DNA from 3 places in the Brevibacillus sp. FSL K6-2834 genome. Region 2 is predicted to be linked to each of the others. Evidence: predicted binding sites of a transcription regulator. Region 2 holds the regulator's gene; each other region holds the start of a gene.
The links. Region 2 encodes LexA, which represses DNA repair genes until DNA is damaged. Its sites were predicted from a motif close to CGAACATATGTTCG; they were not measured.
Positions count from the first base shown of each region.

Region 1: a site for LexA is predicted at 1,767-1,780, ahead of NST96_RS17135 (DNA polymerase IV). Genes of this name have one in related genera too.
Region 3: a site for LexA is predicted at 2,593-2,606, ahead of NST96_RS00345 (ImmA/IrrE family metallo-endopeptidase). Genes of this name have one in related genera too.

Region 1 is NZ_CP151945.1:3,450,736-3,461,338, reverse strand. It holds gene NST96_RS17145 (hypothetical protein) at 1-840, shown strand, start outside; gene NST96_RS17140 (GNAT family protein) at 1,100-1,597, opposite strand; gene NST96_RS17135 (DNA polymerase IV) at 1,839-3,080, shown strand; gene NST96_RS17130 (hypothetical protein) at 3,077-3,517, shown strand; gene NST96_RS17125 (YolD-like family protein) at 3,514-3,864, shown strand; gene NST96_RS17120 (C39 family peptidase) at 3,932-4,714, shown strand; gene NST96_RS17115 (hypothetical protein) at 4,932-5,216, shown strand; gene NST96_RS17110 (EAL domain-containing protein) at 5,563-6,291, shown strand; gene NST96_RS17105 (hypothetical protein) at 6,320-6,673, shown strand; gene NST96_RS17100 (GGDEF domain-containing protein) at 6,670-7,488, shown strand; gene NST96_RS17095 (hypothetical protein) at 7,800-8,876, shown strand; one part of gene NST96_RS17090 (IS3 family transposase) at 8,965-9,409, shown strand; one part of gene NST96_RS17090 (IS3 family transposase) at 9,409-10,313, shown strand; gene NST96_RS17085 (hypothetical protein) at 10,489-10,603, shown strand, end outside.
Region 2 is NZ_CP151945.1:3,084,776-3,095,378, forward strand. It holds gene NST96_RS15325 (GerAB/ArcD/ProY family transporter) at 1-1,040, shown strand, start outside; gene NST96_RS15330 (Ger(x)C family spore germination protein) at 1,037-2,272, shown strand; gene ltaE (low-specificity L-threonine aldolase) at 2,416-3,453, opposite strand; gene NST96_RS15340 (iron-sulfur cluster biosynthesis family protein) at 3,564-3,866, shown strand; gene NST96_RS15345 (UvrD-helicase domain-containing protein) at 4,186-6,432, opposite strand; gene crcB (fluoride efflux transporter CrcB) at 6,636-7,004, opposite strand; gene NST96_RS15355 (DUF896 domain-containing protein) at 7,097-7,294, opposite strand; gene NST96_RS15360 (LysM peptidoglycan-binding domain-containing protein) at 7,375-7,731, opposite strand; gene lexA (transcriptional repressor LexA) at 7,888-8,511, shown strand; gene NST96_RS15370 (DUF456 family protein) at 8,697-9,182, opposite strand; gene istB (IS21-like element helper ATPase IstB) at 9,550-10,278, opposite strand; gene istA (IS21 family transposase) at 10,275-10,603, opposite strand, start outside.
Region 3 is NZ_CP151945.1:61,145-71,747, reverse strand. It holds gene nagE (N-acetylglucosamine-specific PTS transporter subunit IIBC) at 1-348, shown strand, start outside; gene NST96_RS00365 (hypothetical protein) at 376-1,293, shown strand; gene NST96_RS00360 (hypothetical protein) at 1,444-1,644, opposite strand; gene NST96_RS00355 (helix-turn-helix transcriptional regulator) at 1,707-1,925, opposite strand; gene NST96_RS00350 (helix-turn-helix transcriptional regulator) at 2,091-2,456, shown strand; gene NST96_RS00345 (ImmA/IrrE family metallo-endopeptidase) at 2,635-3,162, shown strand; gene NST96_RS00340 (helix-turn-helix domain-containing protein) at 3,222-3,539, opposite strand; gene NST96_RS00335 (DoxX family protein) at 3,679-4,101, shown strand; gene NST96_RS00330 (hypothetical protein) at 4,261-4,413, shown strand; gene pdaA (delta-lactam-biosynthetic de-N-acetylase) at 4,509-5,288, shown strand; gene NST96_RS00320 (L,D-transpeptidase) at 5,458-5,829, shown strand; gene NST96_RS00315 (hypothetical protein) at 5,998-6,273, shown strand; gene NST96_RS00310 (hypothetical protein) at 6,667-7,017, opposite strand; gene NST96_RS00305 (ISL3 family transposase) at 7,195-8,385, shown strand; gene NST96_RS00300 (cysteine hydrolase family protein) at 8,508-9,041, shown strand; gene NST96_RS00295 (alpha/beta hydrolase) at 9,138-9,950, opposite strand; gene NST96_RS00290 (hypothetical protein) at 10,326-10,603, opposite strand, start outside.

The DNA of each region.
Region 1 (10,603 bases), 370 kb from region 2:
TGCGACGCGCGGCATCCCCTCCTGTACGGGATCTATGACAGGCAGACGAACGAGCTGACTCGCTATCCAGTGGAGCTGACCACCAGTTACCGGGGGGAAGGCGCATTTGTTGCCGACCGGCGCGGCTTTTTTTATGCGGCACCGCAAGAGGGGCAAAACATGCCTGTCAGTGAAACTGCGGTTCCCGTCGAGATAGGGGAATTCGTTCACGGAGCCGACTTTAGCCATGACCGAAAAAAGCTGATCATGGCTGTTGGGCCCAAAGACCAGGAGCAAAATCTGGACCTGCTGCTGCTGAATCTGGAAACCGGAGAAAAGCAGCGGTTGACCGGTACGCTGAAAGGCTTTGTGCCTATCGATGAAATGTACGGAGATGTCATCCCCATTTCCTTTGATGATGACGGGCGGCAGTTCACTTTTGCGATGCGGCAGAGCCGTAGTTCCTTCGACCAATTGCGTTACCGCTATGACTGGAAGACGGAAAAGGTCAGCGCGTGGAACCCGCCTGTTCCGAGAGATGCTTGGGCTGGCTATACGCAAACCGATGACGGGATGTATCAGATGTATTGGAATGCGGGGCTGTTTAAAGGAAAGGAGCACCTGATGGATTTCCAGGGAGAAGGGTTGTGGCTCCCAAACAGTCACCGGTATTTGTTTGCGAGACATAAAGAGAACGCGGAAGGGCACGCGGTCGCGATGGACATTATGGCTTTTGACGCTGACCAGCGAAAGACGGACACGTTGATCACAGACCTCTCCTTCGGAATCAGCTTTATCGGTGCAAGCGCTGACGGTCAGTGGCTGTACTTGCTGAGCAGCGGCGACCTTCAGCCGCACTGAGCAGGAAAGCCTTTCCCAGATGGAGACAGTTTGGTAGACAGCGCACCTCTTATGTGAAGACCAGCTTGAATTCTGCAAGACGAGAAAAACGGTCGGCAAGTGGAATTAGCGGATGGTGCTATATTCGCTAATTCCACCCACCCGGCAAGCATTTTGCAAGCACGAGAGTCTCCACTTTCCTTTTCTTCCCGGCTTGCGTTTCCTTGCACCTTCATCTTTTGCACCATTATCTTTGCTTTTGGCGTATAACTCCGTTCAGTCAAGTTTGCGTCCAGCTTTTGTACTCGCGTGCCAGCATGGAGAGGACAATCAGCGATTCGTACCGATCGTTCGTTTTGAGACACTCCCGCAATTTTCCCTCCATGATAAAGCCTTCCGACAGGTAGAGCTGAAGCGCTCGTCGATTTTCCTCCTTGACGTCCAGCCAGAGGCGGTTGGCCCCCCACTCGTCAAAAGCCAGCCTTTTGATCTCCTGCAGCACCTTGCGCCCGTATCCTTTTCTTTTTTCGGAGATGGTAATCCGCATGAATTCGATACTCGCGTGCGGATTGGCCAGTCCGGCCAGGATCACGTATCCCACGCTGTTCCCCTTCTTCGCATCTTCTACAATCAAATGGCGGATATCCGGGTTTGCGAGAGACTGCTCATGCCGCGTGCTCTCCCACGGCAGGATGTAAGCGCGGTTTTCCTCCATCTGTTCGGTTTCGTATACATACGGTATATCTGCCAATGCAGTGGGACGCAGACGAATGTCCATCCTTTTCTCCTTTCTGCTCGTGAAGCTCCTGATCCGGCTTGCTGCTCGTTACGGGATGTCCATCCGGGCGCTCCACCGGTTCCTTCGCTTTTGATGCTTACTAATTTCTCTCCTGTCAGGCGACTTCCTTCAATTTCCAGCCCTTTTTTAAAAGTACATGGTATAAAAGCGAACATCTGTTTGCTATAATAAGAACAGAAATGAAACGGGAACGTTTGTTCCTATTCAGGGGATGGTTGTAATGGCTCATGACAACAAACGGATTATTTTTCTCGCTGACATGCAGAGCTTTTATGCCAGTATCGAAAAAGCGGCTCAGCCGAAGCTGCGCGACAAACCGATCGTCGTAGCAGGCGATCCCGAACGAAGAAGCGGGGTGGTCCTCGCTGCTTGCCCGATTGCCAAGTCGTACGGCGTCACCACGGCAGAAGCCTTGTGGCAGGCTCAGCAAAAGTGCCGCCATCTGGTCGTGGTTCGCCCGAGGATGGAGACCTATATCCGTGTGGCTGTACAAATTACTCGCATATTCGAGTCGTTTACCGATCTGGTGGAGCCGTATTCCATCGACGAGCAGTTTTTGGATGTGACGGGAAGTGTCCGGCTGTTTGGAGGTCCGTGGAAAATCGCAGAGGAGATCCAGCGGCGCATCCGCTTGGAAACAGGAGTACATTCACGGGTCGGTATTGGAGAAAACAAGGTGCTGGCCAAAATGGCGTGCGACAATTTCGCCAAGAAGCGGGAGGAAGGCATTTTCTGGCTGAAGCGGGAGGAGCTTGCAGAGACGCTCTGGAAGCTGCCGATTGAAAAATTGTTTGGAGTAGGCTCGCGGATGAAACGGCATTTTCATCGCATGGGCGTATACCAGATCGGGCAGCTGGCGCAGCTCTCGCCCGCTGTGTTGACCCGGCGCTGGGGCGTCAATGGGGAGGTGCTGTGGCGTACGGCGCACGGCATGGATGACTCGCCCGTTTCGCCTCGTACGCATGATACCCAGAAGGGGATCGGTCACCACATGACGCTGCCGCGCGACTACCATACAGCTGCTGACATCAAGGTGGTGCTGCTTGAGCTGTGTGAAGAGGTATGCCGCAGGGCCCGCAGCAAAGAGCTGATGGGCTGGGTGGTATCGGTTGGATGCCGGGGAGCCGACTTTGACGTGCCGACAGGATTTGGACGTCAGCTCAAGCTGCCGGAGCCGACCAATGACGCGATGACGCTTTACGAAGCTGTCTGCCGCCTGTTTGACCGGCACTGGCAGGAAACCCCTGTTCGCAGCGTCGGCGTCAGTCTGGAGCAGCTGGTGCCTGACAACGTGGTTCAGCTCAACCTCTTTACCGATACTCAGAAGCAGCGTTCACTTGCCCGAGCTGTAGACGATATCCGCAATCGCTACGGAGCGGATGCGATTTTGCGTGCCGCTTCCATGTCGGGAGCCGGGCAGGCTCGTGAGCGTGCTCGCAAGATCGGGGGGCACTATAAATGACGGAGAGGCAGGACGCCGAGGAAGAGCAAGAACTGGTCCGCTTGTACGTGTTGTTTGGCCTGTTGTTTCGGGTTGCGATGGTCGATATGGGAAAGGGGCGGACCGTTCCCTTCAAAATTTCGTACGACTGGTTTTTTCAGGAGCTGTCCCGCTGGGCAGAGCGGGAGCATCATCAGTTGCGGCGCCGGCTTCGGCAGATGGGCTGCATTTTGCTGACGGCGACCCGGCAGGATGGCACCTATGTGGTACAGTACCGACATCGCGGATATGTCAGGGAAGCGGTCTATTCCATCGAAGTGCTTCGCTCCGAGTGTCAGGAATTGGCCCGCTCCTGGATGACGGCAAGGCCGAAATCCTTTGCGGATGAACCGCGAGCAATGTTTCAGAGGCGAGAGGAAGAACAAGGCGCAGTCAGCAAAGAGGAGAGAAGGACATGAGGGAAAAGCGCGTTTCCAAACGGGATAATTTGTTTGTGGCAAGCCGTTTTGTGCTGCCGGAGCACCGTGAGATGTACATCAGGATCAAAGCGGAAGAGCTTCGTTATGTGCCGCCTGGGCTCGACGAGGAGCAGATGGCTGAAATAAGCGGGCGTATCTGGGAGGCACTGCAAACAGGTCAGGGTGTCGTGCTGACGTATTACGATGGAAAAAGTGCTTGCGGTTTGGCGGGGAAAATCGCCCACGTCGATCAGGCATTAAAAAAGATAAAGCTGCACACGGATAAGAAGACCGTCTGGATTCCCTTTTCCAGCCTGCTTGCGGTAGAGCTGGAAGCGATCTCCTGAGAGAGTCTGTACATGGACTGCACGACTCCAGGGCATCCTGTGGATAAAATCGAAGGGGATCAATTCCGTGAGACAAACGGCCATTGCCACTCTGACGGCATGGGGAGTTTTGCTGACGGGATGCGGTGCAGCAGCGCCGCAAACCGAACAATCCCAGCCTGTTCCAAGCAGCGAGCGACTAAGCAGCAAGCACCCAAGCAGCGAACAATCAGCGATTCCGGCACCGCTGGCCTTGCATACAAATACAGCCAGACCCGCTCAAGCGATGCTGGATATTCCCGTTATCGCGCAAAATCCGGAATTAAAGAACGGCTGCGAGGTGACGAGCTTGGCGATGCTGCTGCAGCATGCCGGTCATTCCGTAGATAAAATGACACTGGCCCGGCAAGTTAAAAAGGAGCCGGAACCGATCGTTCAGCAAAATGGCGATATCAAAAAATGGGGGGATCCGGCTGAAGGCTTTGTCGGGGATATGACAGGAAAGAAAAAAGGCTTTGCCGTCTACAATAAACCGCTGGAGGAACTGCTTCGGCATTATATGGGGGAGCGGACGGTCAATCTGACTGGAGAAAGCTACGAAACGCTGCTGGACAGTGTAGCCGCAGGGTATCCCGTAGTCATATGGGCGACCGGAGACTTTACGCCGCCGACTGAGTGGGAGTACTGGGACAGCGACGGCAAACAGATCGTGGTTCCTTTTGACGAGCATGCCGTACTGCTGGTCGGATACGATGAGACTTACGCCTATGTCAACGATCCGCTGACAGTAAAAAAACAGCGGAGAGTAGCTCACCAGGCGCTGAAGAACAGTTGGGAAGCATTGGGAAAACAAGCGGTCACCTATCGGTAAAAATAGGGAGGACAAGGACAAACAGCGAAAAACAGCGGCCCGCGGTGAAAAGTTGTGTGCGGTGACGAGGGAAGGGTCTTAAAAACGATAAGCGGGGAAAAACCGGATTTTTTCGCAGATTATTGTTCAAAACGCATTTTGCCAGAAGGGAATGTTTCCTTGTATCGTTAGAATGTCTTAACTGATCAAACTTGATGGGAACCAAAGGGGATTGTACATGTTAGCACAAGAAATGGGTGTCATTTTCACGAAGCACGTGGGGCACATGACCGCCAAGCGCTGGACTGACTTTATCCAGCAGTTGGAGAGCAAGGGGCTGTACGTCGTGATCGAGACAGACACAAACGGGCGAGTGATGAGCCCTCTCGGCGGCCTGATGCCAATGCCATGCAAAAGTGAGACGCTCCAAATTTTCACGTCCGACGAGCTGCAGCAGCGGGGGTTGCCCGTCGGCCATCACATCGTCACAAAGAGCAAGGCAAGCGGAAACCTGACGACATAAAACCGCAAGCCAAACAAAATCGACAAGAACGAACCTTTCTTCACCGAGAGTCGGCTGGGGAAAGGTTTTTTTGCGCTCAAAAGAAAGCGTTTACTCCATAAAAATATCCTTGCCAACAGAAAAAAATAATCAGGCAGTTCAAATTACATAAAAAAGAAAAGGAATTAGGTAAAAATTAGCGAATAATTAGGGATAATGGAGCTATTTGTCAAAAGGACTCTTTGTGAATAGTGAGTCTATTTACCTAAATAGATGATCGGGCTGGTTGTACAACCAGCTGGCGTGTCCGTTTGAAGAGGGTGCAGGGTACGATCATTTTAATCAAACATGTAAGGAAGGTAAGACGATGGAGAGCATAGCAGAATTTATTGAAAATCGACGATTCTACCACGTATTCCAGCCGATTTGTCACCTTCCGGAAAAAAAGGTTATAGGATATGAAGCGCTGATTCGCAGCGTATCCCCTATCGGCCCTGAAGCATTGTTCCAAAAGGCGACTGAACAGAATAAGTTATTTGAATTGGATACCCTGTCTATTTCACAGGCATTGACTGTTTTTTTCATGCCCCAGCAGAGGCAGGAAAAAAGAGAGTTTCTCTTTGTCAACATTTATCCGTCTACGATCGTGGAGGATCAGTTTCCGGCATTTATTGATGGCATCATGAGCAGGTTTCGTCCCAATCTGAGCAAAATTGTTCTGGAAATCAACGAATCCATCGTAGAGCGAAAAATATGGCTGAACCCGCTGTTTACGAGAAGAATCGCCATGCTTAGAAAGATCGGCTTCAAGATCGCGCTGGATGACGTCGGAGAAGGAGCGACAACCTTTCGCAAGATTGTCGAGATCTCCCCTGATTTTATTAAAATGGACAAGTTCTTTTCAGATGGCTTGGCCCATTCAGGAAAGAAACAAAAAATCGTACAGCTTTTGGTTGAGTACTGCCGGGATGAAGCTGAGCTTATTTTGGAAGGGATTGAGCGCGAGGAGGATTTTTGCTGCGCCGCGAGCCTCGGCGTAAAAACCGGTCAGGGCTACTACCTCGGGAAACCGGGACGACTGAATCAATATTCATGAAAAGTGTACATACTGGAGGAAATATGTGATGAGTGACAGAAACGTGTATTCCCGGAAAGCGACGCTTTCTCTACGAATCTCGGAATTCGAGGTTCCGCCGATGCAGGATCTCTTAATCGTAGGAAGAAAAGCCCCCATTGGGCCAGAGGCCGTCAGGCGGATGGCAGAGGCGCTTTCGCCGGAGCAATTTACTTTGGTGAAGATAGATCATCCGAGAATTGAGGCTGTCCTCATCCGAAATTCGCTGATGCAGATGCTGGATAGAGATGTGTTGATGAACATTATTCTGGAGGAAGCAGAAAACATGATCAGCGATTCGATGGTTCTTCGCTCTGAGTTGAAAATCGCTGTTTCTGTTCAGCGCGAGGTGGATCTGTCATGAAGGTCTCCGAAATCATGACTACTTCCGTTCACACCATTACGTCGGGAAGAAGTGTTTCCTATGCGGCGGAGCAAATGAATGAATGGAAGATCGGGTCGCTGATTGTAGTCGATCACGACCAGGTACAGGGAATCATCACTTCCCGGGATGTCCGATCATCCCATCCCAATCGGATCGTAGCAGATGCCATGACTCCCAATCCCGTCACGATCAGTCCCGATCACGACATTTGGGACGCCTATCGCATGCTCACGGAGAATCAGATTGAACGGATTCTCGTCATGGACAAGACAGAGATGAAGGGGCTGGTGACTCGCGAAGAAGTGATGCGAAAGCTGGCTGAGTTCATGGATTCGCATACAGGCTTGTACCGGGCTCCCTATATACAGTACATTGGAGAGGAGTTCCTCAAACAGCGTCAGCCGTTCCACCTGATTTTTGTGGACATAAACGATTTCGGTCGAATCAATAAAGAATACGGCCATCCATTTGGCGATGACGTGATTCGGACTTTATCTCAACGGCTTTCCGCGCTCGCCAAGGAGAAATACGACTATTTGTGCCGGTATGCTGGCGATGAATTTGTGCTGATATCGTTAGCGGATCAAGAGCAAGTAGAGGAATATCTCGAGGAGATCGGACGGCCAATGGTGCTTGAAGGAGTATCCATATCGGTTGCTGTCGGACATGTGGACGGATGCAAGGAGCCGGATTTTTTCAGCCATAGCTTAAAGGAGCTGCTGCGAAAGGTGAGTCTGATCTCGTCGTACAATAAACAGTTCAAGGAAGAATATGCGGCAAGTATAAACCGGTAGGGGCGGGGAGAGGAAGAGGGGATTCGATCTTTTTCAAGAAAATGGGCCTGTTTCTTTACATAGAAAACACCAATCCAAGGCAATGTTGCCTGACTTGCCAGCAACCTACGAAGGAAATTCCCGAGCCTTTTTCATATAATAGAACCATTCACGTACTATGCCTCCGGCTATTGATTCAATGGCTGGAGGATTTTTTTTGCTCGTGTGAACTCTGTATATTTACATAACTGGAAAATGGATGAAAAGTCGATTTGTTTCGCTATAATAAAAGAAAATGACCTAAGCCATATGGCCGAGGAGGATTGTAAGGTATGAAGCGCTTCAGATGGTTTCCGGGAAGCAACAAAGCCAGTTGGTCAATGTTTGTTTGGACCGCCGTGTTGGCTGTTGGACTTGGCTTCTTTTGCGTTCAACCAGCAACTGCGGAAGAAACAGCGAGTGAACTGGAGAGTCAGCTTCGTTTAACACCAGACTACAAGCAATATAATTACGAACAAGAGATTACAGCCATAGCCATGACGGAGAAAAAGGGCGATTTGGTCCAGGTCGAGATGTCCATCGACAATTACGGTGAGAAAGGAGAACGACTGGATATTCCTGTGAAAACCGAAGAGGTCGACGGCCAGTATGTCTCAAAGGGTGTCTTTTCGACGGGAAGTCGAATCACTTCTTATAAGCTCGTGTACAAAATCGTTATGGATGACGGAGAGCAAAAGTGGTTCGGACATGCGAGCAAAATGATCCAAGTTGACAATATGCCGCCCATGAATCCTTCTGTAGAGTCCATCTTTAAAATTGAGCAGAAGGAATATTATAAGGTAGGCGAGCCGATCAAGTTTACTGTCTATACACCCAATAAAGGTAAACTCGTATCCGAGCCGAAGTTTATGTTTTTCTTTAATTCTGTTGATCAATCACAGCCTGTAGAGGAATTGGAGACTGAGTTGGATCCAAAAAACAACCAGTACGTGACGACGGGGACGTTTACTCCAAAAATACCGGGAGTTTACAAGCCATTTTTCTTTGCGGGTATGGAGGACGAAGAGACAGGCGAGACAATTGAGGCAAGCGCCGTCACCGAGTTTACCGTCGAGGACCATGACAAGATACTTGTCTCTCTCAGTCCGGGCACAGCGACCATGAAAGCGGGAGACGAAATTTACCTGGTAGCTTACTACAAGATCGGCAAATGGGAGGATCATAAAATCTCCTGGAATTACAAGGCAGAGGAAATTACGCGGCAATACGACAAAAAGCGGGGAATCCAGAAGGTTGTGATCCGCTTTGTCCCCAAACGAAAAGGGACGTTTACGTTTGAAGTGAAGGTAGAACAAGAGGACGGCGAAAAGCGGGGAGCGGCGAGTGCGGTGATCCGCGTCACGGAATAGAAAAATGGAGTCGAAAAAGCACTGCACATCAAAATGAACTGCACCCCAATTGTTGGACATATTCAACAGTTGGGGGTGCAGTTTTTTTATGACTAAATTTAGTGGGGATGTTAAGTTAGCTGCGGTTCAACGATACTTAGAAGGTGTGGAGAGTTATGCTTCGATCGCAGCGTCCATTGGTGCATCTGACTATATGGTGAGAAACTGGGTGTTGCAGTACGAGCATCAGGGTGAAAAAGCCTTTGTAAAATCCTATACAAGTTACTCGGTACAGTTTAAACTAGACGTACTCAATTATATGAATACTTATGGGACGTCTCCGAATGAAACAGCCGCCATTTTTCGAATCACCTCTCCTGGATTGATTCGAAAATGGAGAATGCAATTTCAATCACAAGGAATAGACGCTCTCATTTCAAAGAAAAAGGGGCGTCCAGCCATGAAGAAGAGACACAAGAAAGGAACACCTGTTGAAGGATCAGTCGAGGCACTGCAGGAAGAATTAGAGCGTTTACGCATGGAGAATGCTTACTTAAAAAAGTTGAATGCCTTAGTTCAAAGCAAGGAAAAATTACAAAGCAAGACAAAGCGCAAGTAGTATTTGAACTAAGGACCGAATTTCCTATAAAAGCGCTACTTAAACTCGCGGGTATTCCACGAAGTACGTATTATTACTATGTAAAAACTTTCAGCCGTCCAGATAAACATGCTGAATTAAAAACATTAATTCAGGCGATTTACCATGAACATAAAGGACGCTACGGATACCGTCGTATTAAGGATGAACTCAAGAATCTAGGACATCAGGTAAACCATAAAAAAGTACAGCGATTGATGAAACAGTTAGGCTTAAAAAGCATGGTTCGGATGAAAAAATATCGCTCCTATAAAGGGGAAGTTGGAAAGGTGGCGCCGAATATTTTGGATCGCAACTTCCACGCAGACAAGCCAAATCAGAAGTGGGTAACGGATATTACGGAGTTTAAATTATTTGGCGAAAAGCTTTATTTATCGCCAATGTTAGATTTATTTAACGGAGAAATTGTCGCCTATACGATTGATTCAAAACCAAGGTATTCTCTTGTTTCAACGATGCTGGACCAAGCTTTTAAACGACTAACAGATGAAGACGAGCTGCTTATTCACTCGGATCAAGGCTGGCATTACCAAATGAGCAAGTACCAACAGGCATTAAAAGAAAAGAACATTACGCAGAGTATGTCACGAAAAGGAAACTGTTATGACAATGCTGTAATGGAGAACTTCTTTGGTATCTTAAAATCGGAATTTTTATATATGCAGGAGTTTGAAAACATTGAACATTTTAAACAAGAGTTAGCAAAATACATCGATTACTACAACAACAAACGAATCAAGGCAAAATTAAAAGGCTTGAGTCCAGTGCAATACCGAACTCAAACCTTACTTGCTGCTTAATTAAAATGACTGTCTAACTTTTTGGGGTCACTTCAAAAGGAGCAGTGCTTTCTTTTTGCAAGGGCTTCGTGTTCCGACATGATGTGTCAAATAGAGAGGAATTTTTTCAAAAAAGAGGAAAATCGTGTATAATGGTCGGGTAATCCCAAATACAGAGATGGTGGAGGTTTCACGAATGGATCGAAAGCGGCTTGAACCCATGGGAGTGGGGGGCTTATTGGACCGGAGCTTTTCGGTGTACCGCCAACATTTTACCACGTTTTTTCTGTTGGCACTAATCCTGTTTGCTC
Region 2 (10,603 bases):
CCCTCCCCCGCGTCATCGCTGAAGAGGTGGGAACGCCGGATGTCTGGATCGACGTTATCCTTGGGGGAATCATTACTGCGGTCGCGGCAATGATTTGCCTGCATCTAAGCAACTGCTTTCCGGGTGAGACCTTTTATGTTTACAACGTGCGCATCGTAGGAAAAGTACTGGGGACTCTGATCAGTGTTTTGTACATCTGCAACTTTACGACATTTGGGGCCTTTGAAGCGCGGGTGCAGGCGGAGGTTGTCCGTCACTTCCTATTGGACGAAACCCCTCTGGAGGTAACCATGCTGGCCTTTATACTGGTTGGCTTTTATTTGGTGTCAGGCGGTTTGAATGCGATCATTCGGATCAATGAGTTTTATCTCCCCATCACCCTGTTGATCGTGTTTACGATTCTCTTTCTCAATTGGAAAAACTTTGAGTTTGACAATATACGTCCGTTCCTTGAAAACGGACCGTCAGCCTTACTCCCGGGCATCCTCCCTACCGCCCAGGCCTTCTCAGGTTTTGACGTGATCCTGTTTCTTGTGGCCTATACGCGCAATGCCCAAAAATCAACGCTCCCTATACTGCTCGGCTTTGCACTCGTCACACTCATCTATATGACCATCGTCATCATGGTAATCGGCTCCTTGACGCTTAACGAAGTGATTACCTTGACTTGGCCCACGATGGAATTCGTAAAGCAGATCGAATTTCCAGGAGCTTTCTTTGAACACTTTGAAATCTTTTTTATCACCATCTGGCTGCTAAATATGTTTACAACGTTTTTTATTAATTTGTATTTAGCTTCTTTAGGAATTCACCTTCTCATCGGCTGGAATATCAAGCTCGTCATGTGTTTGCTTCTCCCCGTGATATACGGAATCGCGCTATTGCCAAAAGATCTCAACGGGGCATTGGAACTCGGCAAGAGCATTGGCTTTTTCTCTGTCCTTGTCTCGACCCTCATCCCGCTTTTTTTGCTTCTGATCGCGATAGCCAGAAACCGGCCGAAACACGATCAACCGGTTAATGAGGGGTCGAGACCATGAGCATGATGAAAGCCAGATCTCTGCCAATCTTAGTTACGCTCCTCCTGTGCAGCGCCATCGTTTCCAGCGGTTGCTGGGATCGTCGGGAGATCGAGGACCTGGGGATCGCCATCGGGATGTCCGTTGACCAGGCTATACAGAAGAAGCGGACCTCCGAGGAAGAAAAACAAATCGTTCACAAGCATAAAACGATAATGCCTATCTCCGTTACTTATCAGATCGTAAACCCCAAAATTATTGGGGGAACCTCAAGGGGAAACCCTTCCAACCAAAAGCCTTACATTAACATTACAAGTTCAGGGGATACGGCTTTCCAGGTTGCGAGAGAAACAGCTACTCGCATAGGTCGTCCGCCCTTTTTCATGCACTTGAAAATAATTATTTTGGGTGATCAGGTATCTCGTAAAATTAATCTGGCCCAATTGCTAAACATGAATTTGCGAGATACCGAGATGCGTCGTACCGTTCATCTGACCATAGCGGAGGGAAACGGGAGAGAGATTCTTGAAGCAAAAACCAAAAATGAAGACTTGCCCTCCTTCGAGCTGTTAAGCCTAATCGATAACCTTTCTAAATCCATTCATATCGCCCAGCCTATATCCATTGGGACAGTCTCGGAACAATTATCTGCCGACAGCAGCTTTTGCGTACCAAGGGTGGTTCTGCACCAAAAAGAAATGAAGCTGGCTGGCGCAGCCGTCATAAGCGGAAAAACCGGAAAAATGCTAGGGTGGATCGGCGAAGAGGAAACAACCGGACTCAATTTGGTCCAGGGTACGGGAAAATCAGAAGAGGGCCATAAAGGCGGCATTATTGAAGCAGTCATCAAAGGGAGTAGAGATCCTTTTTCATATGAAATCGGAAAAATCCGCAGCAAGATCATTCCGATCGTAAAAAATGGACAATTGTCTTTCAGAGTAGACATCAAAGTGGAAGGGCGATTGGGAGAAGACTGGGCTCTAAACGAAAACGCTTTTGAAAAAGACTACCTCGATAGAGTAAATGCTGCAGTAAAAACAAGGATTGAACAGATAGTCAACAATACCTTGAAAAAAACACAAAAGGACTTTCGCGTAGATGTAGCCGGCTTTGGAAAACAACTGCACATCCATTATCCGAAGGAGTGGAAGAAGCGAAAGGAAAATTGGGACGAGGTGTTTAGTCGAATACCAGTATCTCTCGACGTAACGGTAAAAACAGAGGAGTTTGCCTTGAAAGGCAAGAAAAAATGATCCCTTTTTCAAAGAGAACGTGCACCAGGGAAGTCTGCTGCACGTTTCTCTTTCGGTATGCTGGTGCAGCCCTTTGTGACCCTGCTGCCCGCTGCTCCGTTCTTCCTCCCGGAAAAGTCATTTGGTAAAAAAGCTTGGACGCGTCATCCCGTTGACCTTGATGGATGCAAGATCGCTTCCACTGCTGCCAAAGTGTTCTGAATATCCTGATCACTGATGTGACGATGTGTTGTAAAACGAACGACCGTTTCGTCAAAGTCGACAGCAAGCACCCCTTTTTCAGCCAGCTTGGCCAAAAATTGTTCGGCAGAAAGACCCGCTTTGTCCGTGTGAACCAAAACTATGTTCGTTTCTACCGGTTCGACATGCAGAGATAGCTTTTGCAAACCTACGGCCAAATCATGCGCTCGCTGATGGTCTTCCGCAAGCCGTGACGTCATTTCCGTCAAGGCGAGTATTCCTGGTGCTGCCATGTAACCGACTTGGCGCATGCCGCCGCCCAGCTTCTTCCTCCACCAACGCGCCTCCTGGATAAACGCCCGGCTCCCTGCCAACACAGACCCTACCGGTGCGCTCAATCCCTTCGACAAGCACACCTGAACACTGTCTGTATACCGGGTAAGCCCGGTCACCTCGCAGCCCAACGCGACAGCAGCATTGAATAATCTGGCGCCATCCAGGTGGACAGGTACGTTGTTACGATTTGCTACTTCGTATACGCTTTTCATCTGTTCAGGGCGGACGACCGCCCCTCCAGCGCGGTTATGTGTATTTTCCATGCAAATCAAACGGGTCCTCGGAAAATGGATATTGACCCCGCGAATTGCTTTGGCTACCTCCTGTGGAGGCAGTGCCCCCCTATCTCCCGCGATCGTCCTGGTTTGCACCCCCGCGAGAGCAGCCATTGCGCCTCCCTCATAGTAAAAAAGGTGGGAGTCTGCCTCCAAAATAACCTCGTCGCCATTTACACAGTGGGTAAGGACTGCCACCTGATTCCCTTGTGTACCGCTCGTGACAAACAGCGCGTCTTCTTTCCCCAATATCTCGGCCGCCACTCTTTCCAGGCGGTTTACAGTCGGGTCTTCTCCATACACATCGTCCCCTGCTTCTGCCTCATACATGGCACGGAGCATCGCATCTGTCGGCTTGGTAACCGTATCGCTGCGCAAATCAATCGGCATCTTTCTTCTCTCCCTTCTCTCTTGCCATTTTAACACTTTCTGCATTGCATCGGGATTTGGCAGTTTGCTAATATGGAGGAGTACGATACCAAAACAAGGGAGACTGACCCATGAAGGTAAAAATTACTCGCAACGCCGCAAAACAATTGAAAGCCATTTTGGACCAAGAAGAGGATAAAGAGTTGAAGCTCCGCGCATACATAACACATGCACACGGTGACCATGCCCATTACGGCTTGGCATTGGATAAACCGACCGACGAAGATACCGTCGTTTCTACCGACAAGGAAATCGACGTAATCGTCAAGAAAGACGAGCCGTTGCTAGACGGCCTTGTTATCGACTACCTGTATACACCACAAGAGGGATACGTGCTTACAAATCCTTCCAAAGGAAATCACGGCGATCATTAATGGCTCCCTTGTCCCCGCTGCGAGTCATCAGCGGGGTTTTCTTGAGAATGAATTGTTTTGGGAAAAAGCTGTTTTTGTAAAAGCTGCTAGGAACCAAAAAAAGAGACATCTTGTCGATGTCTCTTTTTTGTAATGGACTCTATACAATTGTTGCAAAACTCTATTTGGGTCTAGAGCTCTTTTTTGTTCCAGGGCCTTTCCCATCTTTCGGAGTTCTCGTTTTCGCTGCAGGACCTTATTTCGTTACCAAAGTCTCTTGTTCGTTGCAAGCCGTTATTTTCGTTACAAAGCCTTCTTCTTTATTGCAAGACTTTTTTCTTTACAAAGATCTCTTCTCGTACAACTCAGGTGGCACGTCAGCAAAGAGCGGACTCATCCTGTCTTCCTGATGAATCATGAAAAGCCGATGTACGGGTCTGGTCATGGCTACATACAGGAGCTTTGTATCCCACTTATTGTCCAAGTACTCCTCGATATTCAACAAGATGACCACATCAAATTGCAGCCCCTTGGTCAAATAAGCTGGCATTACTACGACACCGCCCGGGAATTGGGTATCCTTGCTTCCCAGCAGCTTCAGTCCTTCGATGGAGGCCTTCAATGACTTGTATGCTTTTTTGCTGGCCTCGGCTGTTTTGGCTACGATCGCGATGGATTGAAAGCCCTCTTGCCGATAATCATTTACAAGCTGGACCAGATTTTTAACCGGCAGTTCTTTCCCGTCCCATGATGCCAACAAAGGCTTTTCCCCATGCCGCAATACCGGTTTGGCCATAATCGTCTCCGGCAGGTTTATCTTTCGCAGTACCTCGTTGGCACATTTCATAATTTCGATTGTGGAACGGTAGCTCTGCGCGAGTGTGTAGTAAACCCCCCGCGGCTGCTGAAAAACTCCCTCCAACAGTTCTTCCCACGATTGCAATCCCCTGTATGCATGGATGCCCTGCGCGATATCTCCCACTACCGTCAAAGAATGTCTCTTTGTCACAAGCCCGATCACCGCAATTTCCAACGCACTGAGATCCTGTGCTTCATCAACGACACTGTGGTCAAAGTGGTCGGCCTGCTCCAATCCTTCGATCAGATGCCGCAGATAGATCAGCGGCGCAACGTCTTCTGGCTCGATCCGCTCCGCTTCGAATATCTCTGCAGACGACCGGCAAATATCCTCGATATCCTCGCCATTGACTTCCCCTTTTGTCAGCTCTTTCAATAAAGCTGTGTCGGTCAACATTTCGCGGTACGACGAGAAGACATCCAGTTCAGGAAAAATGGAAAAGTATTTGTCCAGAAGCTGATCAATCATTTTCTCATATTTAGCCAACGCTTGCTTATCCAGATCAATTCGCTTCTCTCGCAGATGGGCGAACAACTGTTTATTGATGTCCTGCTTAACGTGCTTTCGAACGGCTTCCATTCGCCGACGATATGGCAGATGGGCATATTGTTCGGCAAAAAGCTGACGGATGGTCTCACCCGGAATCGTAAAAACATGTTTGGTTCTGTTGTAGACAAAGCTTAATTTTTTGTAGGCTACCCTGTTTTCCGCTACAAACAGCAAATATTGCTGGAGTACATCCCGGAAAGCGAGCGAGCCCTTGAACCGAAGACGATGCAGCACCGTCCGACGCTCGGCATCGCTCTGTCCTTGTTCAAAGAACAACTGAAGGGGCTTGTGCGGGTCCAGAATCCGCCAGCCTTTTGGAAGGATGGACTTGACCAGCTTGGAAGCCCAATCCAGGAATGTCGCCTGCTGAACGTCATCCACTCCCAATTCGGGAAGAACCTCTGAAATGTACGTAAGGAACAACCGGTTTGGTGCAAAAACCATAAACCTCTTTGACATCATCGAGTCCTGATAATTGTAGATCAAATAGGAGAGCCGGTGCAGCGCAATCGTCGTCTTGCCGCTTCCGGCCACCCCTTGAACGACAACCGGGCGATCCTTGTCTGCTCGAATAATGTCATTCTGCTCCGACTGGATCGTCGCTACGATATCCTTCAATCTGCTGTCGTTCGTCTGATTCAGGTTGGCTGCCAGGAACTCATCGATGTACCCTTCCTGCAAAAATTCATCCGGATGGCCAACTTCGCGATGAATCGTCTCTTTGAGCGCTCCATCGTATATCCCTGTAATCTTCCCGTCCTCAATGGCAAAATTTCGCTTCAGGCGGACTTCGCCTCGCACAATCTCCCTGCCGCTGCGGAAGTACGCATCCTTGCTCTCGCCGCTGTAATATAAACTGGCAATGGGAGCACGCCAGTCAACGACAATTGAATCGAATGTGTCGCTCCGAACGATGCCCCTCTTTCCTATGTATACGCTGTCCAACTCGTATGTCTCGTCTTTCAGGAAGTCCACTCGCCCAAAATACGGCTTTTCCAGTCCTTGGTCCTCAAGGTAGCGAAGCTCTTTTCCTTTTTTGTAGTTGACGACCTGTTTCACATAATCGTCCGTAATCTCTTTAACCTCTTTCCGAAGAGTGTCCACTTCCTTTTGGATAATAGAGCGTGTTTCATCGAGTCTCTTCTGTTCATGCTCGTAGTCCGGGTGCTGTACAGTCATTTATATCCTCCTTTCCAAATTGTCAGGTTCAGCATCGCAAGGAGAAGTCCGGTTTTATTTCCACATGGTTTCCGGGCACGGGCTCTTCTTTGTTTCCTCGTAGCCTTCCAATGCCCTCTTCTTTGATTTGATGTTGCTTCCGGATTGGCTCTCTTTTGTTCTCGTTGACGCCTGCCCGTCTTATCCCGCTATATCTTGCCTGTTTACCACACTTGTCTGCCGATCCAGATCCCTGAACCGCAAGCAAGAAGGCCGGCCAAAACACTGGCGCCTGCATAGAACAGCCCTCTGCCGATCTGCCCATCTCCGATGAAGCTTACCACCTCAAGCGAAAAGGTAGAGAACGTAGTAAATCCCCCCATCAGCCCGGTTGTAAACAGAAGGTACATCTCCAAAGACATCAATCCTTTTTCCTTTCCCCACGCATAGAGCAGTCCGATGAGAAAAGAACCGGAGACATTGGCCAGCCATGTCCCAGCCGGCAATCCGGGTTGGTTCATTGCGAGACCGAGACCATAGCGTAGCAATGAACCGACGGCTCCTCCTACGGCAACAGCCAGCCATGCCATCATGGCAATCCCCCCTTCTCTCCTTTTTTGTATGGAACAAAAAGACATCCAGGCAAAAAGCATGGATGTCTTCTTTTTATGTCAAATGGTGCGTTTTAGTGTTTGGGGTTGTTATCCTCGAGGTCTTCCACGTAGCGGATCGATTCGAGATTGGAGCGAAGCGACATTTTCACAGCATCAATGTATTTTTGCCGCAGTTTTTTCTGTTCCTGTTTTTCCTCTTCAGTCAACCCGGCTTCACGAGATTTTTTGGCCAACTCGTTGATCCGTTTGATTTCCGCGTCTGATACCAAAGCCGTTTCCCCTCGCTTTCAATGAATGCCGCTCTATTATATCACATCTCGGCAACGAAGCAAGGGAAAGCTGCAGCTTGTCAATTCCCGACAGGAATTTGAATCGATTGGCCTGGATAAATAATGGCACTTTCCAGCTTGTTCAATTTTTGAATCGCATATACCATATCGCGAACATCCATTTTCGGGTCACTCTTGTAGGTGACCGCCAGCTCCCACAAGCTGTCTCCCGGTTGGACGACGATTTCCTTTACTGGTTGGATCATTTGAGCTTGTTGTACCGTATGATCCCCAGAAGCGAACACTAGTTCTGTCAAAGTGTAAAAAAAGAGAGTGAAAGCGGCAAAAAACAGAATGGCCTGTCCACGCGTAATGCCAAAACGAGCAGTTTTTCTTTCTTCTTTGGCGAAGCGATTAGATACGGTCATTGTACTCATTATTTCATCCCCCTGCAAACGTACGTTCTATCTTCTTGTTCTCATCATAATGCGAACACTTGTTCATGTCAAGAAAAAAACGAACTTATGTTTGTCGAACGCAGGATCCCATGGTATAATATAGAAAACATGTTCGAGAAGATAGAGGTGTGGTCTATGTCCAAGCTATCCAATAGACAGCAAGCCATCATCGATTTCATCCGCAAAGAAGTAAGGGACAAGGGTTATCCCCCATCTGTCCGTGAAATCGGGGAGGCTGTCGGTCTGGCATCCAGTTCAACTGTTCACGGCCATCTGGCCAGGTTGGAAAAAAAGGGGCTCATCCGCCGCGATCCTACCAAGCCCCGCGCGATTGAGCTGCTGAAAGAAGAGGAGCGCTTTCAAGACGACTTTGACGTATCTGTTGTACGCGTACCGGTGATCGGAAAGGTGACTGCGGGTCAGCCGATCACTGCTGTCGAGCAGGTGGAGGATTACTTCCCACTCCCTGACAGCATCGTGACATCGGACAAGGTGTACATGCTGCGCGTGTCCGGAGACAGTATGATCGAGGCTGGCATCCTGGATGGAGACTACGTGATCGTTCGCCAGCAGAATGTGGCCAATAACGGTGATATCGTCGTCGCCATGACTGAAGAGGACGAGGCAACCGTGAAGCGTTTCTTCAAGGAAAAGAACCATTTCCGGCTGCAGCCTGAAAACGCGACATTGGAGCCGATTATTCTGGATTCTGTAACGATTCTGGGGAAAGTGATTGGCGTGTACCGCTTGATTCACTAGAATAAGAGATTTCGTTGCTTGGATGAGCCATGCCTTATGGCGGACTCTTTGAAAAACGCAATCGACTACGACAAGCTTTCCTTTTCCACCCTGACAGCAAAAAAGGCGTTCGCGATTGCCTCGCGGACGCCTCTTCTTTTCATTTCCTTCGATTCTTTGATCGGTCCTTCTCCTACGAATCCCACTTACAGTGCGACAAAGAACCAGATGATCATCACTACCTGAAGAACAACTTTTACGACCACACTGCCCAAAAAACCGATGAGCGAACCCACTCCCGCTTTAACAGCCCGTTCAAACGGCTGCTTTTGGATCAGCATTTCCACCAGAACGACCAGCACGAACGGCATGATCAGCATGCCAAATGGGGGGAACAAAATCACCCCGAGCAAAATCCCCAGTGCAGCTGCCCACGATGACGCTTTGGAGCCCCCGTACTTCTTGACAAAGTACATGTTGGTGAGTAAATCCGCACCGTAGAGAAGAACACTTAAGACCGCCATTCCCCACCAGAAGGAGGCCGGAAGTCCGGCACCCGGATCAGCAATAAAAAAGTGATACAGCAAGAATCCGCCCCACAATAAAATCGTATCAGGAATGACCGGCAAAAAGATTCCGGCAATACTGAGGATAAACAAGGCCGCTATCACGATCCACAACAAGATCTCCATCCATTGACACTCCCTTCTGTATAGGGTATACGATAAAGTGCGGTTTTCGTTTCCATCGACTCGCTACATTTTGACAGAAACCTGTATATACTCGGTTCTTCTGCGAGTCGTAAAGCCAAACGTCGAATCGGAACATAGATGGTCTCGTCCCTCATTGTTCCCCTGCAGAGTTGCAAATAAAAGAAAGATAATCTGAAAGGACAGAAAATGGCTATGCATTCTCAAACGAAGCGAGATTGGTTTGACCCTTCCTACCTGAAAAAAGGAACCCCTCGGCAGCGGGAAGCCTGGTGTATTTTGCAACTCAAAAATGCAGAGTTTGGCGGCCAATTTATGCAGAACACTGCCAACATCAATACAAAAGAATTTAGGAAGACTTCATGCTGGATAGAGCATGGCGCAGTCGGTAGCTTTCTCCGGTAAACGCCAGAATATGGGCGTGGTGGACGAGGCGATCCACAAGGGCTGCCGTCAATCGCGTATCTCCAAACACCGTATTCCACTGCCCAAACTCCAAATTCGACGTCACAATCACACTGTTTCTCTCATAGCAGGCCGAGATAACATGAAACAACAGCTCAGCCCCCGTTTGGTGAAAGGGAACAAACCCAACCTCGTCCAAAATCAACAACTCACAGTCTGCCAGTTCTTTTTGAAACCGCATCAGTGCCCCATTCGCGTGTTTTTCCTGCAAGAGCGCAACCAGATCGGGAACACGGAAGAATCGAACGGCATATCCCCTTCGGCACGCCTCTACGCCAAGCGCTGTTGCCAGATGGGTCTTCCCCGTGCCCACTTTTCCCAGCATCAGCACATTTTCCTTGCGCTCCAAAAAACGTAGGTCGATCAATCCCTCCTTTGTACATGTTTCCGGTAAGGTGACTGCCTCAAAAGCGTAATCTTCCAGTGTCTTCAGTTGGGGAAACGCGGCTTTCTTTATCAGTCGCTTCAGCTTTGTCTCCTCCCGCCGTTGAATCTCCATCCGCAAGACTCCCAGCAAGAAGCTCTCCCGATCTTCAAACGGCACCTGTTCATAGGTTTCCATCACATGCGCCAAATGCAAAGTTTTGCACACCTTTGCCAGCTCTTCTCTCATTCCACCCTCACCCCCAGGATCCGGTCGTACTCATCCAGTATGGGTATCTGCCCGTGAAGGGCAGGGGGTGTATGCGACTCTGAAAACGGTTCCGGGCGGAAAACAGGGTGTTTTATCGCGTAAAGGGCATGCTCCAAGGCAACAGCCAGATGCTCTTGCTGATGCGACAATTCTCCCAGTACTTGCCCGATTTCCTTCAACGTATAGGTGTCGAGCAATCGATGGAGCAGGCGAATTCGTGCTTTTCGTGCATTCATGTCTTCCACCGTCAAAAACGTTTGGAGCGCCTGAGGCATCATATTGGTAAAGGAAGAATACATCACCG
Region 3 (10,603 bases), 2.6 Mb from region 2:
TTTGCGGTCGTCTACTACTTCCTGTTCCGCTTCATCATCGTCAAATTCAACCTGAAAACGCCGGGACGGGAAGATGATGAGGAAGAGACTGAGAAAAAGGCGGGGAATACGTCCATGCATGATAAAGCCCAGGCCGTTCTCTCTCTGATCGGCGGCAAGGAAAACGTAGTCAGCGTCGACGCGTGCATAACACGTCTGCGTCTGGTGCTGAAGGATGACAAGATCGTCAATGAAAAGGGATTGAAGGATCTGGGGGCTGCCGGTGTCATGAAGCTGGGACAGGGCAGCGTGCAAGTGGTTTTTGGCACTCAGTCCGAGGTGCTGAAGGACGAAATCAAGAAACTGTAAAACAGATGAAGGGCTGGAAGAATGCCAATGAAACGTTTGTTGGATTGCACGGCGTCCGACTTTGCGCGGATGTCGGGACAGGATTTGAAGCAGTCGATCAAAGCCTCTGAAGGCCGTGTCCTGGTAGCCGAGGTCATTTCCGCCTTCACTCCGCTGTATCCGAGCGTGAGCAATGCTGAGCTGGCAGCTTCTTTTGGGGCCGACATGATCCTGCTCAATTTCTTTGACGTCTTTTCTCCTCATGTCGAGGGATTGACAAGCGCAAAGCCTGAAGAAATAGTCCAGGACCTCAAGCGGCTGATCGGAAGGCCTGTGGGGCTGAATCTGGAGCCGGTCGACCCAGACGCCAGACAAGCGGAGCAGCTCCACTCCCTGCCTCCTGGCAGACTTGCTTCTGCCAAAACGTTTGCCGCTGCCAAAGATCTCGGTTTTGACTTCATCTGCTTGACCGGAAACCCCAAGACAGGGGTTACCAACCGGGAAATCCGGGAGGCAATTCAAACAGCCCGGACAGTGATGGGAGCAGAGATGCTGATTATCGCGGGAAAAATGCATGGAGCCGGCGTGGAAGGGGAAGCTGGCGGTGATTTGGTCGCAAAGCAGACGATCATCGATTTTATCGAAGCAGGAGCGGACATTATCCTGCTGCCTTCCCCCGGCACAATTCCCGGCATCACTCTCGACTCGGCAAAGGCCATGGTCGATACAGTTCATGCCCACGGAGCTTTGGCTCTGCTCGCGACAGGAACCAGCCAGGAAGGCTCCGATGAGGCCACGATCCGGCAGATCGCGCTTGCCAGCAAGATGGCAGGTGCCGACCTATACCATATCGGGGATGCCGGGTACAACGGAATCGCCATCCCGGAAAATATCATGCACTACTCGATTACCGTGCGCGGCAAGCGCCACACTTACGTCCGTATGGCTTCTTCTGTATTGCGGTAACTCGGCTTTCGGCTAAACGATATGGGCCCAGCGTATGAAAGCTTGCTAAAAACAGATGCAAGACGACAGGCAGCGATTGATCACGCCGAAGCATGCCGAAGCGGTTCTTTCACGGGGAGAACCGCTTTTTTCTGTAAACTGACATCCATTCTATGTTCGGATACACTCTCTTTTCCGCTCGATGTTTGGACAATCTGCAGGTCCTCCTGTTATCTGCTTTTCAAACCGCTCCAGACGGCTTAGAAATTCTCCGCAGGCAGATTCACTCCTCGGTGCCATCATGGCCAGCTCATACGCAATTGTTCGTTTCCATATATCCAGCTGCTTCCGATTCGCTTCGTGAACGTCCACCTCTCCCACCCCTCGCTACATCGTTAACGAAATCTCTTTCCTGCAATCGCCACTCCATTTTGCTATAACAGCAAAGTCAGACAGATAAATAAATCTCGCAGCTGGCATTTCAACATACGTGTCAGCACGGGAAGGTGATTGGCTTTAAAATCGTACTCCCCCTTTTCGTACTTGAGGTACGTAGACGCATTCTTGAACCCTAAAGCGGCAGCCATTTCCTTTAGGGTAATGCCGATTTCCATCCTTCTTCGTGCAATGAAATTCAGGTTTATCCTCTCCAACGGTAAACCCCCTTTTTTTGCCAAATAAGCAAAATGTTATTATCCATATCTTACCTTTTCATTTTCAGCAAAGTCAAGCATATCCTTGTCATTTCAACAAACCGCTATTTTCCATTATGGAAAATTGGTAGAATAGTATTGCTATGATGGAAAGGTTGTGACACTATGTCAATCGTCGGTCAACGGATCAGATACCTTCGGGAAAAACATAAATGGTCCCAAATCCAATTGGCCGAAAAATTGGGCATTCACAATACCGTTCTTTCCCGCATCGAATCGGGCGAGAAAAAAAGCGTGGATAATCACCTGATATCCAAGGCTGCTGACGTATTTTCGGTTACGACTGATTTTCTGCTCGGAAAAACGGAAAACCCTACTCGCAATGGGACATCGCAAACAACCGGGTCAGATGAGCACATCTCCTTTTTTGACCTGGAGGGGCTATCCGAAACGGAAATTGATGAAGTGAAGAAGCATATCGAGTACCTCAGGTGGAAGGCGCTGCACGGTAACAAAGGAACAAACAAGTAGCAGCGGTCATCCACAATTGTCCTGCTCTGCTCGAATATAAAGCTGGAAAAAGCCGCAAGCATTTTTCGTTGTGATGGCCGCCTTATTTCTGTGCCAGGCAACATTGCACCCTGCGGCATTTTTTACACCATAAAAAGGAACATACGTTCTCTGTTGTTTCGGAAGGGGGAATCACCACATGCTCTCTCATTACCGGCAAACGGATTTGGAACGCTGGTTGACCCAAATATATGCGGATGTTGGCATCAGTCATTGTGGCGACCTGCAAGAAAGGCCGCTGGCCGAGATGCTTGGCATCGAATTGTACTACCGTCCCTGCCCCTCGATGCGTTATGAATCCGGCAATTACCGCAGCATTACGGTCAATTCAACCCTGCCAAGGCCTGTTCAGCGCGAACATTTTTTTCATGAGCTGGGCCATATTTTACGGGGGCATACCGGGAAGCAGCACCAGATGAATCCCGCTTTTCGTCAGTTGCAGGAGGCGCAAGCCGAGCAATTTGTTCTCTATGCGGCCATGCCTTTCTTTCTCCTGGCGCCCCTGCTTCTCGCCTACCGTGAATGGGTACCGTCCTCGGTCTTGTCGATGGAATTTGGCGTGACAAGGGAACTGGCTGACAAGCGTATTGCCCAGATTAAACGGCGAATTATTTCTGAGGGAATACGAAGGGGAGGAAAAACGAGGAAAAGGAAAAGTGCTCAATGAGAAACCGCGATGTATGCAAACAAATAAAAAGTGCCGGAGAAAATAATCCGACACTTTTTTTATGTTAATTCGATCCAGGCCTGCGACCATTTCTCGATCCCCAGTATGACCGGTTCCAAAGCAAGCCCTTTTTCCGTTAGCGAATATTCCACCCGTACCGGGGCAGAATCTGTATACACGTGACGATGTACCAAGCCTTCTTTCTCCAAATCCTTCAGCCGCTCAGACAAAAGCCTTCCGCTGATCGGAAGCGCCTCTTCGATGGCACAGAATCGCTGCGGTCCGGAAAGCAACTGATACAAGATCAAACCAGTCCACCGCTTGCCCAAGAGCTGCATTCCTTTTTCAAACTTCGGACAGAGAGAGGACTGCTTCATAGTAATCACCTCGATTCAATTCCAGTATAACGCTCTTTTGAAAATCCTTCAAAGTGTTGACGTGTTATAATTATTAATTTATACTTACTAACGAAATGTAACCTAATTACTATATTGAATAACCGTAGGAGGTCACTTTATGGAAAGACAATTTGATCAACGTACCGAGTGGGGGCTTTTGCTCTTGCGCGTAGTTGCAGGTATAGCGTTTGTCATGCACGGAATGTCAAAATTCCAAATGGGACTCGATCAGGTTGCCGGTTGGTTTGGCAGCATGGGTATTCCCGGCTTTTTCGCTTATGTCGTCGCGTTTCTTGAGCTCTTGGGCGGAATTGGCTTGATTTTGGGCATTGGCACCCGAATTTTGGCAGCTCTGTTGGCAGTCGTGATGGCCGTCGCTACGATCAAGGTGAAAATTGCAATGGGCTTCCTCGGTGGGGAAAGTGGTCCTGGATATGAGTTGGATCTGCTTCTATTCTTTATCCTGCTGCTTTTCGTTCTCTCCGGACCGTCCTTCTATTCCCTCGACCGCCTTTTGTTTCAACGCCGTTCAAGCAAATAAAGACCGCAGCATATTGCAAAAACCGAATGGTGCCGGGACAATCCGGTGCATTCGGTTTTTTTGCGCTCAGTCACCAACTTTTGACCGGAACTTCTCTGCAGGCGGCATGTTCTTGGGCCCGGGTACACATGATAGTAACGATGAGGAGGTGAGTCTTTGATGCCAAACCAAAACAAGCGCAGCAACATTATCTACCACCCTGAAACCGAGGTGCCCGCAGGTTCGATTGACAAGCGGAAAGTGGTCAGATCCCAACCAGACGAGCAGTATCCGATTCCCCGCGCACATCCGGTTCCTTGGCAAGAGGATTGAGGAGCTTTACATACCGTTTTAAGGATGCGATCAAATCCCTACCCGATGTTCAGGCAATCCCATCAACAATAGGAGGACTTTTCGCTGTGAAACGCATAACCTTTCTCACCGTTTTTGTCCTGATTTTGTCCCTGTTCACTGTCCATGCCGCAGCCAACCAGGATGTCCCCTACCACTTTGGATTCAAGAAGAGCAAGGGTGGACAGCTTCCCTCGATTGACCAGGAGGGCTTTAAAGGCATCGTCGATAAGCACGAAGCCATTTTTCTCGGGGATACCTCCAAAAAAGAGCTGTTTCTTACGTTTGACAATGGCTATGAAAACGGGTTCACCCCTCGTATTCTGGATATCTTGAAAGAAAAAAAGGTACCCGCCACTTTTTTTGTTACCGGGCATTATGTAAAGGATCAGCCGGAGCTGTTAAAACGGATGACCGCTGAGGGGCATATCATCGGGAACCACTCCTGGAGCCATCCGGATATGACACAGATATCCAATGAGCGGATCAAGGAAGAATTGGATAAGGTAAAACAAGCTGTAGCCGAAGTTACCGGGCAAAAAGAGATGGCCTTTTTGCGTCCGCCGCGAGGAATTTTCAGTGATCGTACACTGGCGGTCAGCAAGAAACTGGGGTATACGAATGTTTTTTGGTCGATAGCCTACAAGGACTGGGATACGAAAGCGCAAAAGGGCTGGAAGTACGCCTATGACAGTGTCCTCGCCCAGCTTCATCCCGGAGCGGTTATTTTGTTGCACTCGGTTTCAAGAGATAACGCCGAGGCGCTTTGCAAGATTATTGACGCCGCACGAGCGCAAGGGTACGAATTCAAAAGTCTGGACCTCCTGCGCCCGACTCTCCCGCATCCTGCTCCGTGATCTCCCATCTTTCCCGGTTTTACCGGATTCATTACAGCCAAAACAGGAACCTGCCGCTACGCTTTGCACGGCAGGTTTTTTGTGTGGATCGCCACATGCGGCGGGGACCGCTTTTTCCCAACCGCATACGATGCAATAGAAGCACAATCCCGGTTCTTTAAAAAGGGAGGTGATTTTCATCCCGGCATACCGCATACGCATCTCGATCAATAAACTCCGCCTCTATCTCTTTGACGGCAATCGCCTCATCCGTTCTTATCCCGTCGGTCTGGGCAAAATTGCGACCTCTACCCCGCGCGGCAACTTCACGATCATCAACAAGGTTCCCTACCCCAATTCTTACCGCGGAGGTCCATTGTCCGTTTTCGGCACCTATTGGATGGGGCTGAGCAAGCCTCATTACGGCATTCACGGCACCAATAATCCATCATCGATCGGCCATTACGTCTCACGCGGCTGTATACGCATGCATAACCGAGATGTAGAGAGCTTGGCCAAGCTGGTTCCCATTGGTACGCCAGTGCAGATTCGTCAGGAATAGGCTGAGGTAGATCAACAAAGGCAAACTAGTTCAACATCCAATCGATGGCTGGGGGCCATACTCCAAGCCAAGAATAATTGTAGAAAAAAGTGCTCTATCCAATAAATTTGCTTGGAAGACAAAGGGGATGGTATTATATGTAAAATATATTTGAAAGGAGTTGATGATTTGCGGAATTTGTTCCTATTTTTCATATTTACCTGCTTATTCGTGACGGCTGGATGTGTTAAAAACGACAACTTATTACCCGATGACTCAATAAAAGAGCAAACGTTAAAAATTGGAGTCATTGGACAGTCTCCCGCCGTTACTGAAACAAATATTGTTTTCACAGAAACAACATTTGAAAAGCTGAGTAACGCCACTGATACGGATTTCGATGCTCTATTTATCATGCCGGAGAAACTCGAAGAAGCATCACATGCGCAATATGCCAAACTCTAGAAAAGTGTAAAATACCCCGTATTCTTTATCGGATCTACAAAGTCATATTACCCATTCACAGAGGAAACTTTAACTTATTCCAATGCTCCCTCAACACATTCAGGTATGTATGCAACTGGGATGATTTATGAGGATGGACAGATTAAAATATTTGAGTATGGTTTAAAAAATGGAGAGAAGACAGAGGAGAATCTTAAAGCTTTGTACACAAATATTTTTAATTATAAATGAATTTGTCTTAAGAAAAACGAACTAGCTTATAAATGTTTAATAACTACGCCGAAAAAGGGGCTATCCCTCGTCATTCTTTTGACTTTGGAATGCCCCTTTGTGTCATGTAATTTCCGGTGACAGAAAGATACTTGTATCCACTATAGAAGTATCGGTAATGTTTTAAAGCATTTGCGACACACTGCCATCTCTGCATTTGTTTACAATAGCAATAAATCTGGGTCGATAAGTATCCGAGACTTTTAACCTTTGGGACACTTCACCGTATCCACATGCAGCGCTTAAAGCGTCTAAAGACTGCAGTTTTTGAGGATGTTCTTTTTTCACTTCTTCCAACGGCCTTCCACTATATTTGGCAATACGTTGTGTTGCTTCTTCGTAAGTTAGGTCCTCAACAACAACTTTCTCTTCTTCCGTTGAAGCATGGGTACCTTCGGTTTGAGCGGAGGCAAAACCACCAAGGCTAAGAACGACGAACAGCATACTCAATACAGCAAAAAACGACTTTTTCATTTCTTCCTCCCTATGGGCTAACCATATTCGTTAACAAAAAGAAATGGTTTCCCAAGTATTGCAAAAAATATTATCAAATGATTCATCACCATAACCCGTGCTAGACATTGAAAAAACGCAGATGTTCCTCTATCGTGGGAGTTGTCGAGACAACCACTGAAAAGGAGGAAATCTGCGTTGTGCCTTGATTTTAGCACAGACTTTGTCAGACTTCCATCATTCCATCTCACTCATTGGGAAAAAACAACGGAAACGGATTGGATCGCTGTTCTGGAACCGAATTCTGCTTGTTATCTTTGTCCGATCTGTCTCCGAGCCAGTACCAACCATGCCCGTCCTGGACGGCGTATTCTTCGTCATCGTTTCGTTCCTTCTTGGGGGACCGTCTGGGTATCCGTTCCCGTGTATCGCCAGCGCTGTGCGAGTTGTGGGCTTACATGGACAGTGGAATGGAACGGTATCCCGCCTCGAGGATTGGTCACCTCTGCTTTTCAAGAGATGGCGGTGGATATGTGCCGCGGCCGGGATTTGCTCTCGGTTGCCAAGCAATTGAGTGTGGCCTACTCGACACTCGAACGCTGGTACTACCAACTGGCCCCCCAACGCCTTGCTCAACCAAAAGAACATGAAGCTCCTGAAGTGGTCTGTCTGGATGAGTTTGCGTTGCAAAAAGGACATAAGTACGGCGTGAACCTCATGGATGCTCAAACCGGTCATATCTGGCAAGTCACAGAAGGACGTTCACGTGAACAGGTACGAAACGCCCTGCAGCAATGGCCCTTTCGTAAGGCTCCCCATGTAGTTGTCACGGATTTGGCTCCAGGAATGGCTGAAACAGTACGCCAAGTCTGGAAGCATACCCTTGTGGTAGCAGATAAATTTCACGTGATCCAGCTTTTCTCGAAAGCGTTGGAAGCTACCCGAAAACGCACTCATGCTCGTGGAACACATCGTCGGGGCAGACATGAGCAACGCCTGCTCCATACGATCCCTGACAAGCTGAAGCCCGAAGAGCTTCAGGAACTGAAGAATTGGTTAGCAGAAGATCCACACCTCAAACGACTCTACTTTGCGCTTCAAGACATAAGAACCGTGTATGCCGTTCAAACCCAAGAGGCAGGCGAGGAAGCACTTCAGAAATGGATTGACGACCATCTCTATTCTCCGACTCCTGCGGTTCGTTCCATTGCCAAAACGATTGTCCAGTGGCGAGAGCCCATTCAGAATTATTTCTCCTTTCGGGTAACGAATGCCAAGATTGAAGGGACACACAACAAAGTGAAGGTGATCAAACGAAGAGCCTACGGCTACCGCAATCTAGAGAGATTCAAGATTCGCATTAGACTGGAGTGTAAACCGGCTACATAACTACGAAAAACTGCGATAGAGGGAGATCAAGCACGTTTTACGGTGAAGAGCTTATCAAATTCCTTTCCGAATAGTTGTATGATGGAAAAGAAATCCTACCATTCCGGAAGGGGCAATTTCGAATGAGCACACAAACGGCACTGATTATTGTCGATGTTCAATCCTCGATCGTGGAATACTGCTATCAGGGAAATAAAGTGGTGGAACGGATTCAAACGCTTCTCGAAAAAGCACGGCATGCGAACATTCCCGTCCTTTTTGTCCAGCATAACGAGCCCGAAGGCAGCCCGCTCGCCACTGGCACCCCCGGATGGCAGATACATCCCACCCTTTGCCCGCATCCGGATGAACCGATCATTCAAAAAACGGCATGCGATTCGTTCTTCGAAACTTCCTTGCAAGACGAATTAAAGGCTCGCAGCATCGATCATTTGGTGATCGTCGGCTTTCAGACCGAGTACTGTATTGATACGACATGCAGAACGGCAGTCTCGCACGGCTACGAAGTCACCCTTGCCGGTGATTGTCACTCTACGACCGATGACGCCGTCCTGAAGGCGGCGGATATCATTGCCCATCACAATGCGAATTTGAATGGATTGGGTACTCCGAAAAACATTATTACCGTAAAAGAGTCTCGTGAGATTTTTGAATAAAGAAAATCCCCCGAGGAGTCTGCCTCCAAGGGGGATTTTGATTATAGGAATTAGAGCATTACTAATGCTACTTCTGACAAAGAAAATGACCAATTATTATTTTGCCAAAAAACTTACAAGCTCCCGATTAAACTTCTCTAACTCGTCATAAAACAACCCATGCCCGCTGTACAAAAATGGGACCAGCTCCGAGCCCTGGATACCGGCATGCATAAATTCGGCAAAGGGGTACGGACATACTTTGTCCTGAACGCCATGGAAAATAGCGGTTGGAACGGAAACAGCGGACAAATCCCGGCGCAGGTCCTCATCTCGCAGAGAGACGGCGCACATTGCCGTTGCGTGACCAGATGCCTCCATACCCAGTCCGTGCATCCAGTCTTTGATACCCTCCGTCACGTAGCTCGCAAAAAACATGTCCCCAAAGTCATTCAGCATTTTCGGCCGATCTGTATAGGTTGCCTGGATGAGACTGTTGACCTGCTCCTTTGTCATTCCGTACGGGTAATCCGGACGTCTGGTAAACAGAGGGGCTGCCGCCGCAAAAAGAGCCAGCTTGGAAACCTTATCTGCTCCGTATCGGGCCATGTATCTGATCGCGATGGCTCCTCCCATGGAAAATCCGGCGAGAGTGATATTCTCCAGCTCCAGGGTGTCTATGACCACCCGAATATCATCTGCCAATCGATCGTAGGAATACCCTCTCCAGGGACGGTCCGACTTTCCAAATCCGCGCAGGTCGACTCCAATGCATCTGTACCCCATTTGGGGAAGCTGGTTGAACTGATATTCATACATTTTGTGATTAACCGGCCAGCCGTGGATAAACAGCACTGGTTTTCCATTGCCCGGGTCGAGATCCTCCACGTAAAGATTTACATTTTGTTCAACCGCAACGTAATAGCCCATCAAAATTACTCCCCTTCTGGATGATTGCCTATGCATACCTTATGTGGGGAAGAGCAGGATAGATACTTGTCTTGCAACAAAGCATGTAGTCCGACCACCGCCGTGCAGCGCCGCAATGTGTTCGCGAAAGGCGCGCGTCCGGCCGCTGCCTCGATATAGCGGCAGGCTAGCCATCATCGCAAACGAACCGCCAGTGCCTTTTTCATTAACACGCTAGGCCAACATTTGCGTCTTGCGGGAAAAGACCTCAATTTGTTGCTTTATAACGATCAAAAAATGAACACCCGGTTCTCCAAAAACGTAGAGAACCGGGTTCGTCCATAACATAAAAGCTTGAACACTGTTTGGGGAGACGAAGCCGACATCAGACTCCGATTAATTCTTAGACGCTGGGGCAGGGGCAGGGCCGGCTTTTTCTGTTTGCGTCATACTGTCCCCTTTTGATTTTGCCATATCGATTTCTTCTTGCGTAGGCGGCGCTCCAACCGCAAAGCCCTTGATTATTTTTCCGAGCGTTGCAGTGTCAAAATCATCACGAGTGTACAATTCTACCGTGAATCCCTCATGCTCCCAAATCACGATACCGTTCGCGAAATAGACCTTGGCCCCTTCAATAACCTCAGTCTTGACCGGGTCAGTAGTGCCGATGCCAT